2 regions of the Priestia sp. D3YE.R1 genome follow, and region 2 is predicted to be linked to the other one. Evidence: riboswitches for the same ligand, from Rfam matches in the RefSeq annotation. Region 2 holds a riboswitch; the other holds the start of a gene.
The links. A riboswitch is a leader RNA that binds a small molecule or an ion and turns the genes downstream of it on or off. The one in region 2 is predicted to bind cyclic di-AMP.

Region 1 (8,763 bases), 210 kb from region 2:
GAGATGCCAAGTACTGCAATATTTAAAATAAAGCCTGAAGACTTCTTCGGATGGAGAATGTGATGATATCCTTCTTTAATCGTTTCAAACGCCATAATTCCTACTACAAGAACAGCTCCTAATAGAACAAGATTAACCAATCGTCCGAAGCCGTTTGGAAATCGTTTGGTCGGGGCTTTTTTACTTAATGCCGAACCTATAAAGACAAAAAACTGATTAGCTGCATCTCCTAAGCTGTGCATCGTTTCAGCAAACATCGCTACATTTCCCGTTAAAGCAAAAGCAATTCCTTTAATAATGGATATAATGGTATTAACTACAGCGGCCATCATGGCCGATTTATTTCCTTTTCGCAATAACTTAATTAATTCACTCATGCAATCCCTCCGTTTGTGCCTTTGATGAGATTCAATTATGGTTAGTGTATGTGAAATTAAAAATTAAAAACCTCCAATATAGAAGTTGGAGGTTTTTAATCATGTTTCATTATTTTTTAAAACGATACGGTACAGTTGTAACAATTACATTTTTACGGTAAAGCAAATGTGCTTTTAACAGCAGACTGGACTGATTGTGAAGGATGTTTTGCCAACTTTTTTTCGTGATGAACTGCGGAATAACGACCGTAATAGCCATATTATTTTCCCGTGCTTTTTCCTCAGCCATATCAATGAATCGAAACAGCGGCCGCACAAGACTGCGGTATTGAGAATGAAACGTAACAATACGAATATCAGGCTGCCACTTTTCCCACTTCTCTTCCATTCTCTTTTCGCTTTCTCGATCAAAAGCCACGTGCACTGCAATAACGGTATCGCCAATCGTTCTCGCATAATTTAATGAATTTTCTACTACTTTTGTCATTCCTGCTACAGGAACAATGACCACACTTCCTTCAAGCTTTCCAATCTTTTCTCCCTGCTTAATGCGGAGCTGCTCTCCTACCGCTTCATAATGCGTATGAATGCGATGAAAAATATAAACGATAACCGGTAAGAAAACGAGAACGGACCACACTTGTGAAAACTTCGTTGTAAACAAAATAATTAACACCGTTAATGTAATGAGTGCACCAATTAAGTTAATAATTAGCTTTCCTTGCCATCCGGCCGGCTTTTCTCTAAGCCATTTGACAATCATGCCTGTTTGAGAAAGCGTAAATGGAATAAACACCCCGACTGCATAAAGAGGAATTAATTGCTCCGTCGCTCCTTTAAAAGCTACCAGTAAGACAATAGAAGCAATTCCAAGGGTCACAATTCCATTTGAATAGCCTAGTCGATCGCCGCGAATTTGAAACATTCTTGGCATGTATTTATCAGACGATAAGTTTACAGCAAGCAAAGGGAAAGCTGAAAAACCTGTATTCGCCGCTAGCACTAAAATCAGAGCTGTGGTGCCTTGAATAAAATAATAAAATCCATTTCGTCCAAACACACTCGATGCAATTTGTGATACAACCGTTTCATCTGCTTTTGGAGAAATGCCAAGCCAGTAAGCTAAAAACGTGATGCCGGAAAATAAAACGGCTAAAATACCGCCCATCAGCATTAATGTATGAACAGCATTTTTTGCACCTGGATCTTTAAAGTTAGGCACTGCATTTGAAATAGCTTCTACACCAGTCAATGCCGAACAGCCTGACGAAAAAGCTTTTAATAATAAAAACAAACTAATACCTGGCACCACTGTACCGAGAGATGTATGAAGCTCAGGTGAAACTTGACCTGTCACTATTTTGAAGAAGCCCACCGCTATTAACAAAATAAGAGCAATAACAAATAAATAAACCGGATAAGCTAATACAGAAGCGGATTCTGTTACACCTCGTAAATTTAAGATGGTAATAAAAATCACCAGCAAACACGCAATTACTACATTATAATGATGCAGCGTTGGAAAAGCCGAAGTTAAAGCATCGGTTCCTGCTGAAACACTCACGGCAACTGTTAAAATATAATCTACTAACAGTGATCCCCCAGCGATAAGCCCAGGATTTTCTCCTAAATTGGTTTTCGAAACAATATAAGCTCCTCCGCCTTGCGGATACGCATAAATAATTTGACGATATGAAAGAATTAAAGCCGTCAGCAGCACCAATACCCCAATTGCAATTGGAATTGAATACCAATACGCAAGGACACCGACTGTTGCAAGTACAATCAAAATTTGTTCTGTTCCATAAGCCACTGAAGATAAGGCATCTGATGATAAAATAGCCAGTGCTTTAAGCTTACTAAGCTTTTGATCGCCTAACTCTTTTGTTTTGAGCGGCTTTCCAATCAATAATCTTTTGAGAACTGAATAGTTCACGTAATTTCCCTCCGATGATTGCTTAGCTACTATTTACTGTTCATTGCTAAGCTCCGTTACAAGTTCACGAATAAGTGATATTATCCCTAAAAAATACCTTTTTATGTTAAAAAAACGCACAAAAAAAACACTAAGGGTTCTCAGCGTTTTTACACAGCTTAAACCTCCTCTCCAAAACGCTTATGGGGTTAGCTGTCGGATTCGGGCTATGAGAGTAGCCCTACCTTTTAAAAAAAGGATTCACCCCAAGTGACAATGCACAAATTTGGGTCCCCCACTTCTGACGAATTAAGCGATAACAGGTCAATATAATTTTCGGTTAAAGAGTATGATTGATAACATGTTTCTTTCATAACTATCTTTTGTTCTTAGATAATATACTCCCGTACAAATGGTTTGTAAAGCATTATTTTACGTAAACCAGAAAATAGTGCTTAAGGCGCTTTTAAGAGGAAAACAAAAGGCCTTCTGCCTGCTTACAGAAGACCTTCTCGCTTTAACTTTTTGCTTTTAAAACGGCTGCTAGCTTGCTTTTCGTTTGAGGACCATAAATGCCATCTACATCATAAGGAAGATACACAAGTTGAAAACGTCTGACTGCATCTTTCGTTTGTACTCCGTATATTCCGTCTACAGACCCTACTTTAAAATTAACCGCGTTTAATGCTCTTTGAAGCTGTTTCACGGCTTCTCCAGAATCACCTTGTTTTAAAATTCCATTTGGAAGTGGATATTGTTCCGAAGGTGGTGTTGGTGTTGGTGTTGGTGTTGGTGTTGGTGTTGGTGTTGGTGTTGGTGTTGGTGTTGGTGTTGGTGTTGGTGTTGGTGAAGTTCCTGAAGGAATAACAATTGTTTTTCCAACCTGTAGGGTTAAAGGATCAGAAAGCCCTTTATTTGCTTCTTGCAGCACTTGTACTGTTATTCCGTACTTCTGTGCAATACTGTACAGTGTATCTCCTTGCTTGATCGTATACGTTTTTGTACCTGGTTCAGAAGGTGATGGATTTGGTGTCGGTGTCGGTGTTGGAGGTGGTGATGGATTTGGAACTGCACGCCGAGGTAAATTTAAATATACGGCAATTCCTTTAGCATACGATTCACCCATACTTTTTAAAAAAGCTTCATTTTGAAGAAGTGCTGCATCGGCGCTCCTATCAATAAAAGCTATTTCAGTGAGTACTGCAGGCATATTTGTTAAGCGAAGCACCGCATAATTGGCTGATTTTCGTCCGCGATTCGGATGATTATACGACAGCAGCGTTGGCTGTACTTGACCGTGCACAATCGATTGAAACGTTTTACTGGCATTGCTAGCGCTTCTATAAACATAATCTTCGTATCCTGTTCCTCCACCGGCATTTACGTGAATAGACATAAATGCATCTGCGCCCCACGAATTAGCTTGAGAAGCTCGCTGAGATAACGATAAAAAAACATCTGTGGTACGAGAGGTTTTAATCGTAAAATCACTGTACATGCTATTTAAATAGCTTATTAAATATTGTTGAATTTTTAACACTAAGTTTTTTTCATATAGTCCGTTCGCCCCAACTGCTCCTGCATCTGCCCCACCATGTCCTGCATCAAGATAGATTTTTTTCATATTACTTGTCCCTCCTTATTGTTAACATATGCACGAGGGAAAAAAGTGCTACGTATACTAGCCTACTAAGTAGAAAATTACTAAAAAAAAGAACCGCTACTCAAAGGCAACGGTTTATTCTGCGTTGTAGACAGAATATTAAATAGGGATAGCTCTCAAGGAGTGACAGCTATATGCAGAGTGTTGATTCGTTGATTAAATGATAATAATTATCATTTTCATTTAAAGTATACACTAAAAGGAAAGTTTTGTCTATTCTATTATGAGAACAGGCTTATTTAAAAAGCAGAACGCCTATAACAATGAGAATAATCCAAATTGGAATGCTTATTAATATGCCTATTACTAAACCTTTGAAAAAATTTCCTTCTTGCATTTTCATTCCATTCCTCTCCAACAGTATTTTCTAATGACACTACGACTGGCTGAAAATTCTCTGAAGTTATACTGAAGTGCAGAGTGAACACATAAACAATCTCTCTATCTGTTATACACTACTTTTACATATAGATTCAATGAGACAAAAAGCTTATCCTTTTTAATTCATATAACCAAATTCTTTCCTATATATAACAAGACAATAAAAAGCCTCCCGTAAATTGTACGACAGGCAGCATACTTATTTTATAAACAGCTTAGTTCGATATTTAATATGCGCAATGTTATTCATTTTGAAAAACAAAAAAGTCCGAGAGAACGTATAAACGATCTCTCGGATTTTTAGGAATTAATATTGGCTCATGTATTGGTCACGTTCCCAAGGATGAACTTGTGTACGGAACATATCCCATTCAATTTCTTTCGCTTCAACGAAGTGTTCTGCTAAGTGTTCACCTAATGCAGAAACCATAACTTCGTTTGATTGGAAGCTATCTAAAGCTTGAGCTAATGTTGCAGGTAAATCTACGATACCTTCTTCAACACGCTCTTCTTTTGTCATTACATAGATATTACGATCGATAGGTTTTGGAGCTTCAAGGTTATTCTTGATTCCATCTAAACCAGCTTTTAATAGAACAGCCATTGCTAAATATGGGTTAGCAGCTGGGTCTACGCTACGTACCTCAACACGAGTTCCTACGCCGCGAGAAGCTGGGATACGGATTAATGGGCTACGGTTGCGAGCAGACCATGCAACATAACAAGGAGCCTCATATCCAGGCACTAGACGCTTGTAAGAGTTTACAGTAGGATTTGTTACTGCTGTAAAGCTGTGTGCGTGCTTGATGATACCTGCGATAAATTGACGAGCAGTATCACTTAGCTCTAGATTACCGTTTTCATCATAAAATGCGTTTTGGCCATCTTTAAATAATGAAACGTTACAGTGCATACCTGAACCATTCACACCAAATAATGGTTTTGGCATAAATGTAGCATGTAAGCCATGTTTACGTGCAATTGTTTTTACAACAAGTTTGAACGTTTGGATATCATCACAAGCTTTTAATGCAGCAGCATATTTGAAGTCAATCTCGTGTTGTCCAGGAGCTACCTCATGGTGAGATGCTTCAATTTCAAAGCCCATTTCTTCAAGCTCTAATACGATGTCACGACGGCAGTTTTCACCAAGGTCAGTTGGCGCTAAGTCGAAGTAGCCACCTTTATCATTTAATTCTAATGTAGGTTCGCCTTTTTCGTCTAATTTGAATAAGAAGAACTCTGGCTCAGGTCCAAGGTTAAAATCAGTAAATCCTAACTCTTCCATCTCTTTTAACACACGTTTTAAGTTATTACGTGGATCGCCATCAAACGGAGTTCTATCTGCATTGTAGATGTCACAAATAAAACGTGCTACTTTACCTTTTTCAGATGTCCAAGGGAAAATAACAAATGTATCAATGTCCGGGAATAGGTACATATCTGATTCTTCAATACGTACAAACCCTTCAATAGAAGAACCGTCAAACATCATTTTGTTGTCTAACGCTTTTTCTAGTTGACTTACTGGAATTTCAACGTTTTTAATTGTTCCTAAAATGTCAGTGAACTGAAGACGAATATACTTTACATTCTCTTCTTGAACTTTGCGGAAAATATCTTCTTTTGTGTACTTTGCCATCGTGTGATCCTCCCCTAAATCTCTATATAATATTTATAATCTATACCACTCACATACGAACGGTATAAATATTGATAACTTTATTAATGAAAGAACCTGGACATATCTCCTTGATTTAAAGTTGCTCGATTAAAACGGCCTGCTTGCATAAGTTCTGCACGAAGCATTTTTCGTAATTCATCGTCCGTTAATTCTGGCTTTGCTGTTGCTGCCACAACTTTTTCTTCTTGCTTATGCCCTTTTTGCTCCTTTTGAAGATGAAACAGCTGTTTTACACCTGCTAAGTTTACACCTTGTTCAATCAGATCACGGATTTCAAGCAGCTTATCAACATCGTTAAATGAGAATAGTCGTCGATTTCCCTCTGTTCTTACTGGTGCAACTAATTCATGTTCTTCATAGTAGCGAATTTGGCGAGCCGACAACTCAGTTAACTGCATCACAATTCCAATTGGGAAAAGTGGCGTATTTCTTCGAATGTTGTCACTCATTTCAGTTCCTCCTTTGGATTAACTATTTACATTGTATGCTATGTTAGTTCACCTGTCAACCGAATGTTAGTAATTCTAACATAAATTTTTCTGAACATTTCTTCTATACAAATAAATAGCCCTTCGTTTATTTTTATAAGCCTATCTTTTCTTTCTTAGCGGGGAGAAAATAGTCTTTCTATCTTATATGTTATAAAAGTTCTTTCGTTAGCATTTGATCTACTGCCATGCATATTGCTACTTTTACGTGAGCATACGTTAACCCGCCCTGCACGTAAGCGATATACGGAGGCCTGATAGGTCCATCTGCCGTCAGCTCGAGGCTTGCTCCTTGTATAAACGTTCCTGCCGCCATAATCACATCATCTTCATAGCCTGGCATATAAGCAGGATACGCCGTTACGTGTGAATTAATTGGCGAAGCGAATTGAATTGCCTGACAAAAAGCAACCATTTTATCGCGGTCATCGAACTGAACGGATTGGATTAAATCTGTTCGTTCACTGTCCCACTTCGGCTCGCTTTGCATCCCTAGCTCTTCAAACATAGCGGATGAGAAAACTGCTCCTTTTAAGGCTTGGCCGACTACGTGCGGAGCTAAAAAGAAACCTTGATACATTTCTTGCAAGCTATACAGCGTCGCTCCAGCTTCTGCACCGATTCCAGGAGTTGTCATTCGGTATGAACAAGCTTCCACTAGATCTTTTCGTCCTGCAATGTAACCGCCGATTTTTGCAAGACCTCCACCAGGGTTCTTAATGAGCGATCCTGCCATCAAATCTGCTCCTACATGCGTTGGCTCGATTGTTTCTACAAATTCACCGTAGCAGTTATCGACAAATACTATAACGTCAGGCTTAATACTCTTTACAAAAGAAATCATTTCTTTTATTTGCGCGACTGTAAAAGAAGGACGAATGCCGTAACCTTTTGAGCGCTGAATGCCTATCATCTTTGTGTGCTCATGAATAGACGCTTTCACTTCTTCAAAATCCACTTGGCCTTGCGCTGTTAAATCTACTGATTTATAGCTAATATTATATTCTTTTAAAGAGCCTACGCCGCTTCCTCGTATACCAACGATTTCTTCAAGGGTATCATAAGGCTTGCCAGTTATATATAATAGTTCATCTCCAGGACGCAGTACACCAAACAGCGAAATGCCAATTGCGTGCGTACCTGAAATAATTTGCGGACGCACCAGGCAAGCTTCTGTCCCAAAAACGTCTGCGTATACTTTCTCCAACGTATCGCGGCCTAGATCGTCATACCCATATCCCGTTGTCGGATTAAAATGTGAATCACTCACTCGATTTTGCTGAAAGCTTTGCAGCACCCGAAATTGATTTGCTTCAATACGCTCATCAATTTTCTCATGTACGGGCTTAATTTGTTTTTCTACTTTTGCAGCAAGTTCCCGAATGCGTGCCCCGTTTTTTAACTGATCAAACATCATTTCTTTGTTCCTCAACTTTCTTCAAGCGTTTGTAGCTTTTTGTAAAGGGGGTGCTCTTTTGCAATATACCCTTTGCACTGATACTTCTCAGTTTCTTCATTGAATTTTAACGACTCAAGAATAGAGACCGTTTTGAGTTCAGCGAGCATTTTTCCTTCATAAGCCGGCAGCAGCACATGAAAAAACGCCATTTCTTTTTTCATTTCTTCTTGAATTCTTTCCCCAAGCTTCAGTAAATCAGCAGCTTTAAAAGCGCTCATTGATAACGATGTCGAAGCGGATGGGACAAATAGTTCATGCTGCATATCTTCTTTATTGTAAACTGTCAGCATCGGAATGTCCGTTACGTTCAGCTCTTCTAGTAAGCGATGCACTGTTTTTTCATGGTTGTTGTAATCTGGATTAGATGAATCTACCACGTGCAGAACAAGATCAGCTTCGGTTACTTCTTCAAGCGTTGAACGGAACGCGGCTACTAACGTTGTTGGAAGATCTTGAATAAATCCAACCGTATCCGTTAACAGAGCCGTTAATCCTGACGGAAGCGTATACTGTCTTGTCGTTGGATCAAGAGTTGCAAACAGCTGATTTTCTTCAAAAATACCAGCTTCTGTTAAGCGGTTAAAGATCGTCGATTTACCAGCGTTCGTATAGCCCACAATTGCAATTTGATAGACATGATTACGCTTACGTCTTTCTCGATAACGCTCGCGGTGGCTTACCACCGTCTTTAACTGACGCTTAATTTCATCAATTTTACGGCGAATATGTCTGCGGTCACTTTCAAGCTTCGTTTCACCAGGACCTCTTGTGCCAATTCCGCCTCCAAGACGCGACA
Region 2 (8,763 bases):
CGGCATGCCGTGAATGTTGCCTGATGGAGAGGTTTCAGCGGTGTTTAAATCGCCATGAGCATCATACCAAATAACGCCTAAATTTTCTGAACCTTTCGCGACTCCTGCAAGCGTTCCAATCGCAATGCTGTGGTCTCCGCCTAATATTAATGGAAAGCGGTCTTGCTTCTTCACTTCTTCAACTCTTGCAGCAAGCTGTTCATTGCCACTCGCTACGGCCGCTAAGTTTTTTAGATTCGTATTTTTATCCACGTCTGCCCGTTCTTTAATCTCTACTTTAATATCGCCTTCATCGTGTACGGTATAGCCAAGAGCTTCTAAGCGTGTATTCATGCCCGCATAGCGGATTGCGCTCGGCCCCATATCTACGCCCCTTCTTGTTTGCCCGTAATCCATTGGTACACCGATAATTGAAATTTCTTTTTTCATTTTCTATACCTCCGTTGCATTTTATTCTGTGTGAAGTAAACATAGGCGTTTATTTAACTATGTATTTTTTTCATTGATACAGCCCCTCATCTATTTCTTATGCAAAAATGATGCCAACTTTGTTTGTAGCATTCTATCAGTCTTTTTATCACGGGTTTTCTTATATATGCCAAAAAAACTGTCGATTTCTACAACTTTTTGGCAAACCATGCAAACTTTTTTGTCATTTGGCTTAAAATCGCCAATTTTATTTGCTTTCATAAAAAAAGAGTGAGACATAACAAAATTCATTCAACAGCTAGAAGCCGCTGCATCGACGAAAACTATAGTCACCATAGCAATAAAAAAATCCGAACGAGTAGGATTCCTCGTTCGGATTTTTATTCAACTAAACTACTTTTATCCCAGCGCCTTTTTTAATTTGTAATAATGTCTCCATCTTCATCATCGCCGCTATCATCTTCACCAGGATCTTTTTCTAATGAGACTACTTTCTTTTCTTCATCCCATTTCACTTTGTAGCCAAGTGATTTGGCTACTTTGATAACCGATAAATAGGAGTGGTGATTTGGCTTATACAGCTTTAAATCACTCGAATCAATGACGCCTAAGCCTAACAGCAGGCGATCCGATTGAACGTAAGGCTTTCCATCAATCAGCTTCACTTGCTTATCAGTAAATGGATAAACGGCACGGTTGACTTCAACCGTAAACTCTCCTTTTTTCTCTTCTTTAATTGGTTTTGGCTGTTTGGATACATATTTAATTGCGTCTACTCCTAATACCGTGCCTTGGCGCGTATTATCAGCGCCTCCGTACATTTTCCCCGTTTCATAGTCATAGATAACCGCTTGAACGTTTCCAATATGCTCAGGCTTTTCTTCAAACGCATGTCCTTTAGCCATCATTTCAAGAATTGTATCTTGGCTAAAACCAGGCTCCCATCTTACGGTTGGATAGCCGCTTGAATAAATACGAGGTGTTAAAATCGCTTTTTGAATCGGCATCTTATGGTCAATAACATTCATAATCGTTTCTGCTACAGACGCAATAATGGTTGGGCCTCCCGGTGAGCCAATTGCCATGAACGGCTTTCCGTCTTTTAACAGCATCGTTGGAGACATGCTGCTTCGAGGACGTTTTTTAGGCTCAACCTGGTTCACGCCTCCCGGAGTGGCATCAAAATCCGTCATTTCATTGTTGAGCATAAATCCGTAGTCAGGAACCATAATTCCTGAACCAAAAACTTGTTCAATGGTAGTCGTGTAAGAAACCATATTTCCCCATTTGTCTACAACAGAGAAATGAGTCGTTTGGCCGATTGGATTTTCTTCCTTTACTGTTGCTTTATTTGGATTTTCTTTTCCTTCATATTTCCAAGGGTCTCCTTCTTTGACATTAGGCGTTGCTTTGTTTGGATTAATTAATTTACGACGTTCTTTAATATAATCTTCATCTAACAGTCCTTTTTTCGGCACTTCGTAAAAGTCTTCATCTGCCATATACGCCGCGCGGTCCGCGAAAGCTAAGTGCATCGCTTCCGTTAAATGCTGCAAATACTGAGGCGTATTGGAACCCATTTTTTCTACATCATAACCTTCCATTAGCTTTAAAATCTGCTGCACGGTTAATCCGCCGGAGCTAGGAGGAGCCGCACTAACCACATCGTAGCCTCGGTAAGTTGTTTTGACCGGCTCACGTTCTTTTACAACGTAATTTTTCAAATCATCCATGGTCATGCTTCCATCGCGTTTTTGAACTTCTTTAACAAGCGCTTTTCCAATTTCTCCTTTATAAAGAGCGTCTGATCCTTCTTTTTGAATAAGCTTTAATGTTTTAGCAAGATCCGGCTGAACAAGCTTATCTCCTTCTTTTAACGGCTTGCCATTCGGCACGAATACATTACCGGCCGTTTGGTATCTTTCAAGCTTGTCCGCATTTTCATCAATGTACTGAGCCATCGACCAATTTACTTTGATTCCTTGTTCTGCTTGAGTAATAGCTGGTTTAATAACATCTGATAAGTCCATTGTTCCATAATCTTTAAGGGCTGTTTCTACTCCTTTTAGCGTACCAGGAACTCCAACTGCTTTTCCTGTTATGTGACGCTTACTGAAAGGGATGACTTTTCCTTTTGAATCTAAAAACAGCTTAGGCGTGACATCAGCTGGTGCCATTTCACGGCTGTCTAACATCGTAATTTTATCTTTCTTTTTTTCATAAATCATCATAAAGCCGCCGCCGCCTATACCTGACATCATCGGTTCCACAACGTTTAGAGATAATTGAATGGCAGCTGCCGCATCTACAGCGTTTCCGCCTTCAGCTAAAACTTTCCTCCCCGCTTCAGCAGCCAGCGGGTGAGATGCCGCTACAATTCCTTGTGTAGCACCCCGTTTCATTGAATGGTCGACACCCGGAACTTCAGCAGCAGCTGGTGTGACAACTAAACATAGACTAAATAACGCAATAGCCAACATCTTCATAACCTTCATCTGGGTCTCCTCCTTCAAATACATTATTTCACATCGCCTGAGACGATGGATTCCCCAAAGAATAAATTGGTTTATTATGATATTTTTTACATATGTGTATAAATAAAAAGCAAAGTAAATCATACCTTTGCTTTTTTAGTTAATCGCATGTTTAACTTTTCTCTCTATTCATTTACAATTATCTATATTTTCTAACAATTTATCCATAGGCTGATAGTTTCTTACTATTTTTGGAATTATGTAGACTGAACGCTCTAATAATGTAGAAAATCTAGCAGTTAAGAAGTCGTTGGACTTACATGCACTTCTTAAAATTTCTATAAATATTCTTATTGTTATATAAAAAGCAATTCTTTATGAAAATCAGCATATGTTTTCTGAAAACCAAAAATAAAACAGGACTTTTGATTCACCGTCCTGTTTGCAGCATGTTTTCGACTTTTTTAATATCCGCGTGAGTAGGATTGATTTTCCGGGCATAAGCGATTTGTTCTTTCGCTTTTTCCATTTCTTTTAATTGAATATAGGTTTTGGCGAGTTCGAGCGGCAGCATAACCCCTTCAAAACCAAGATCTTTTGCCTGCTGCAAGTAAAACAGCGATTTTTCGTAATTACCTCCAAACATAAGCGGAGTTTCCCGGTATTTTATTCCTCGAACGAAGTGCGCCAAGCTTGAAGATGGATTTAATGTTAATGCCTGATGAAGAGCTCTGTCCATTTCTAAGTTCAATACCATTTTTTCAAAAATAATGGATTCTTCGATTTGCTTTGCTAAACAAACCGCTAAGTAACAGTACAAATCAGACGCTTGAGGTTTTTTCTTCATTTCTTGTTGAATTTCGCGTTTGATCTCTTTCCACTTTCCCTCTTCTAGCTGATTCATGACGTATTGTGCATGTATTCCCACCTGTTTGTCCTCCTTTTCCTCTTTATCATAAAGGATTTCTGCACAAATGAAAAAAGTAAGTGTTCTTCATTCTTCACAAAAAACGTTACCCTTAAAAAATAGGCAAATTTCTCAATCACTTAACCCAATTAGTACATAGGATATAGAGACTTTTATTAAAGGAGGTTACACATATGGGCGCAAAAGGCGGTTTTGGTTTTTCATTTATCGTTGTTTTATTTATTCTATTAGTAATCGTAGGGTGTTCTTGCTACTACTAATTTCTAGAGAGGATGAACATCATTCGTCCTCTCCTATTTCAAAAAAAAACCATGCTTTCGCATGGCTACATACCGATTAGATGAATGAGTAGAGGAACTCATTGTTCGGCAATATTGAAGAAATTTTTGGTTTTTACTTCCGCCTAGTATGCCCTTTTTGACGGGGGCTATGCGCAAATAAAGTTAACGTTTAAAAGCGAAAGCAAGACGCACCTACAATAACAAGTAAAACAAATAACACAACGATTAACGCAAAATTTTGTTTTCCCACGTACCATCCCTCACTTCCTGTTATCTGCTTTTAGTGTATGCAACAGCTTGGCAAAATGTTTAGGACAGGGGTGCGGATTTTTTCAACGTGAAAAATCTTCAAATTTCGCCAAAAAAGTGAATCATATTTTTGATTCTTTCGTTATATATAGTAAGAGATTTTTTTACTATAAAAAAGGGGGACCTTTAATGCGCCGACATTCCAAATTGCCCATTGTTCTTGTCTTTGCCTTCTTTTTATTCATCGCAACTGTTTTGTGCGTAACCTCTTATATGTCTTGAACGTATAAATAATATAAAAAAATCGCCTCATCGAAGGCGATTTTTCTATCCTAGCATTATATCTTCGTTTGGATAACGAACGGCTTCACGCTTTTGCTTAGATAATGAAAACGCAAGCGTTAATGGACCCACTTTTCCTAAAAACATGATAAAGATAATAATCACGCGTCCAAAGTACGAAAGTTCAGGAGTCGCTCCCATCGATAAACCTACTGTTCCAAACGCAGAAACAACTTCAAACATAATTTTTACAAACGGCAGGTTTTCCGAAATATTCAACAGGAAGATGGCTCCAAACACAAATATAATTGAAATCATCGTAATGGCTAGGGCCTTAAACACATGAAGAGGAAGAAGACGTCTCTTTAGCAGCACAATATCTTCCCTGCTTCGTAAAAATGCCCATACAGAAAAGACAATCACCACAAACGTCGTGAGTTTGATACCGCCTCCTGTTGACGCACTTCCTGCACCAATGAACATTAACAAAACCATTAAAAAGACCGTTGCGTCATGCAGGTGAGCTAAATCAATCGTATTAAAGCCAGCGGTTCTTGTTGTTACCGCTTGAAAATAAGAAGCCCATACTTTGTCTCCTAATGATAAATTTCCGAGCGTATGCGAATTGCCGTACTCTAAGAAAAAAATAAAAAGCATGGCAATCACGTTAATGGCGAACGTGCTGATAATCATAATTTTTGAATGCAGCGTTAGTTTTTTATACGATTTTTTCACCCACATATCAGCAAGGACGGTAAAGCCTAACCCACCAATAATGAACAAAAAAGAAATCGTTATGTTAATAATAGGATCTCCTACATACTGAACTAAGTTATCAGACAGTAGTCCAAACCCTGCGTTATTAAAAGCCGAAATCGAATGAAACAAGCTAAAGAACAGCCCCTTAGACCATCCGAATTCCGGAACCCAGCGTATCGCTAAAAAAATAAGTGCAGCAAACTCAATTAAAAATGAAAAGATGAATAACCTTTTAACTAGCAGCACAACTCCACCGACGCTCGTCTGATTTAATGCCTGCTGAACGAGCATACGCTCTTTAAATCCAATTTTTTTACCTAGCATCATAAAAATCAGCACGGCAAATGACATAATGCCAAGACCGCCTATTTGAATTAACAGCATAATAATCGTTTGACCGATGACGGTAAAACGCGTGCCTGTATCTACGACGGCTAAACCGGTTACTGTCATAGCGGAAGTAGACGTAAAAAGGGCGTCTACCCACCGAATTGGCTCGGTGGCAGAAAAAGGCATCATCAATAGAAGAGCACCGATAATAATTCCTCCGCCAAAAATGGAGACAAGCAGCTGCGGAGGGGTGAGTTTAATGATTTGTTTTTTCATAAGTTAAACTCCTTCTTCTTCAAAACGGTTCAAATCGCGATTATGTCCGATGACAATAAGCATATCTCCTTGTTCAATTATTTCATGCGCGGTAGGCGAAATCACCATTTCCCCGTCTTTTCGCTGAAAGCCGATAATATTGCAGCCGTACTTGGCACGGATATTTAAATCAAACAGCGTTTTATTATGAAGTTTCTTAGAGGCGACAATTTCGACAATACTATAATCCTTTGACAGTTCAATGTAATCAATGATTTTTTCTGACACCACGTGATGAGCAATCCGCTTAGCAATGTCGCGCTCAGGGTGAATGACTTTGTCCGCTCCTATTTTCTCCAGCACTTTTTGATGATACATATTCACCGCTTTTACCCATACTTGCTTAACGCCCATATCTTTTAAAAGCATTGTTGCCAGCACGCTTGCTTCGATATCATCCCCAAACGAAATAAGAGCATGATCAACATTGCGGATACCTAGCCCTTTTAAGCTAGCTTCATCAATTGCGTTCGCCTGCACAACATATGTAGCTGAGTTGCTATATTTCTTTACTACCTCCTGATTGCGGTCAATAGCGAGCACATCCACATCCAGATTAGCAAACTCTTCAACCAAACTTCCTCCAAAACGACCTAATCCCAATACAGCAAACTGTTTTTTCATAATGTATTTATTCCTTTCTTCAACTGCTGTGTGTTCTCTTAGCTTATACTTTTTCTAAAAAATTACATCTTTTTCTTAAAAAAAGCGCAAAAAAACACAGGAAGGCTCCTGTGTTTTTTCACACTCTTCCCCCTCAAAACGCTTGCGAAGTTAGCTGTCGGGTTCGGGTTTTAAGAGTAACCCTACCTTTTTAAGGATTCACCCCAGAGCACAATATGTGCGTAAATAATGGGTCCTCCGCTCCGTAATGGATTAAGCGATTTTTATTCAAATGTCTATGTTCTATTTTTTAGAATAATTGATTCGATTCATGATACGTTTCACTTCACGAAAGCTATCTTACTCCTGTGGATTTTGTCTGTCAAGATATTTTTAAGGAAGACATTACTTGCGCTGCAAACTGCAAAAATCATATAAATCTAAACTGACAATCAGTTTATGAAATTGATCAAACAAATTAATAACAGCCAAAAGCTCTAACAGCTGCGTATCACTGTAAAATTTCTTTAATTGATTCATATCAGCATCCGTCAAATCCCTTGGACGCACCCGGTATACATCAATAAATCGAAACAGCAGTCGATCTTTTTCTTCAATTTCTTCTTCTCTTAATACTTTTTGATTAAGCGTCTCATCACCTACATATGACATGCTCATACACGTCTCACAGCCATTCACACCTGCTAGATAAAGCCTGATTTTTTCCTTTGTCTCTCTTTTTACTATATCGCTGTTCCAAAGCTTGTCGTATAGCTCATCATACAACCTTTTTACATGCGGAATTAAATTTAGTGCTTTTTCAAAATTTGTTCCCTCTTCGTTTGTTAACAAAACTCTTGCCATTTTTTACTCACTCCTTTTTAATTATTATAGTAAGAAAAATAGAAATTTTAGATAACATATAAAACATATTATCTTCTGTTACTAATCAAATGAAACGTTAATAAGAAAGAAGGTTTCCAATTGAAAATTGATGAAATTGATTTATCGATTTTGCAGGCGCTGCAGCAAAACAGCCGTCTTTCCTTAAGAGAGCTAGGAAAACAAATTAACCTGTCTCCTCCTTCAGTGGCAGAGCGAGTAAGACAGCTAGAGAGCTTTGGTGTTATAAAAGGATATACAATCGATATTGATTATGAAAAGCTGCAGTTGCCCGTGTCTTGTTTTATTGAAGTAACCATGAAAAACGGAGAGCACGAGCGTTTTAAACGATTTATTTCTCAGTATCCGTATGCTTTATTCTGTGAACGCATCGCCGGGCAAGCCTGCTTTATTACAAAGCTTCAGCTTCCTCACCTGCACGTACTCGAACAATTTATTAATGAAATTACACCTTATGCCAAAACGATTTCACACATCGCCCTTTCCCATGTAGAGATGTCTTCTGCATTATTGAGTCATTTAAAAGATGAAAAGTGATTGAAACGTAATGAAAGCAGTCTACTCTAAAAGCAAACAATAGGATAAATATGCTCGTATGAATCACTTTTGACACCGCTGTTGATTTCCGTACCAGGCTTCGCTTTCCGCTTTTCCCGCAGGAGTCTTCACCTTGCCCTCCAATCAACAGCTAGAAGCAACTAAATAGATGAAACATACGTTCACCATACTAACGAAAAAATCCGAACGATTCATCGTTCGGATTTTCTTTCTACTAAACTACTTTTGTCCCAGCCTCTTTTATTCGTCCAACAGCATAAAAAATAACCCTCCAAAGCTGGAGGGTATAAATTTTCCGAATAATGAAAGTTTTACAACTTCATTTTATCAGGTGCCGACATTTCTGTCTACTTAAAAATGTAAAAGAGCTCTCTATTAATAGAAAGCTCTTTTACCTGCTTGTTTTTTGAAAACAATCAATCTATATAAAAGGGAACTACCTAAGGTTGAAAGTCACGTGAAACCTTGGCAGTTCATCCTGGATATACCGGTTGATATGATTCAAAACAAGTTCTTTCATCATTTCTTCTTTGACTTCTGATTCCGTTTTTTTATCTTTTTGTTTTAAAATAAGAATATAATAGACTTTACCCATTTTAATAGGCTCACTACTCTCTCCGATGTGCTGTTTTTTTAAAACATCTATAAAAGA

Region 1: linked by a shared signal. The riboswitch ahead of ACOZIR_RS04065 (APC family permease) and the one ahead of ACOZIR_RS05015 (potassium channel family protein) in region 2 are both predicted to bind cyclic di-AMP.

The regions. Positions count from the first base shown of each region.
Region 1 is NZ_JBLTHW010000001.1:787,631-796,393, reverse strand. It holds gene ACOZIR_RS04070 (cation diffusion facilitator family transporter) at 1-377, opposite strand, end outside; gene ACOZIR_RS04065 (APC family permease) at 487-2,313, opposite strand; cyclic di-AMP (ydaO/yuaA leader) riboswitch at 2,476-2,618, opposite strand; gene ACOZIR_RS04060 (N-acetylmuramoyl-L-alanine amidase) at 2,810-3,916, opposite strand; gene glnA (type I glutamate--ammonia ligase) at 4,644-5,978, opposite strand; gene ACOZIR_RS04050 (MerR family transcriptional regulator) at 6,062-6,469, opposite strand; gene ACOZIR_RS04045 (aminotransferase class I/II-fold pyridoxal phosphate-dependent enzyme) at 6,660-7,922, opposite strand; gene hflX (GTPase HflX) at 7,937-8,763, opposite strand, start outside.
Region 2 is NZ_JBLTHW010000001.1:997,268-1,006,030, reverse strand. It holds gene rocF (arginase) at 1-429, opposite strand, end outside; gene ggt (gamma-glutamyltransferase) at 846-2,924, opposite strand; gene ACOZIR_RS05035 (tetratricopeptide repeat protein) at 3,334-3,831, opposite strand; gene ACOZIR_RS05030 (YjcZ family sporulation protein) at 4,005-4,091, shown strand; gene ACOZIR_RS05025 (YjcZ family sporulation protein) at 4,282-4,362, opposite strand; gene ACOZIR_RS05020 (TrkH family potassium uptake protein) at 4,689-6,008, opposite strand; gene ACOZIR_RS05015 (potassium channel family protein) at 6,012-6,671, opposite strand; cyclic di-AMP (ydaO/yuaA leader) riboswitch at 6,796-6,940, opposite strand; gene ACOZIR_RS05010 (carboxymuconolactone decarboxylase family protein) at 7,056-7,514, opposite strand; gene ACOZIR_RS05005 (Lrp/AsnC family transcriptional regulator) at 7,635-8,090, shown strand; gene ACOZIR_RS05000 (peptidyl-prolyl cis-trans isomerase) at 8,548-8,763, opposite strand, start outside.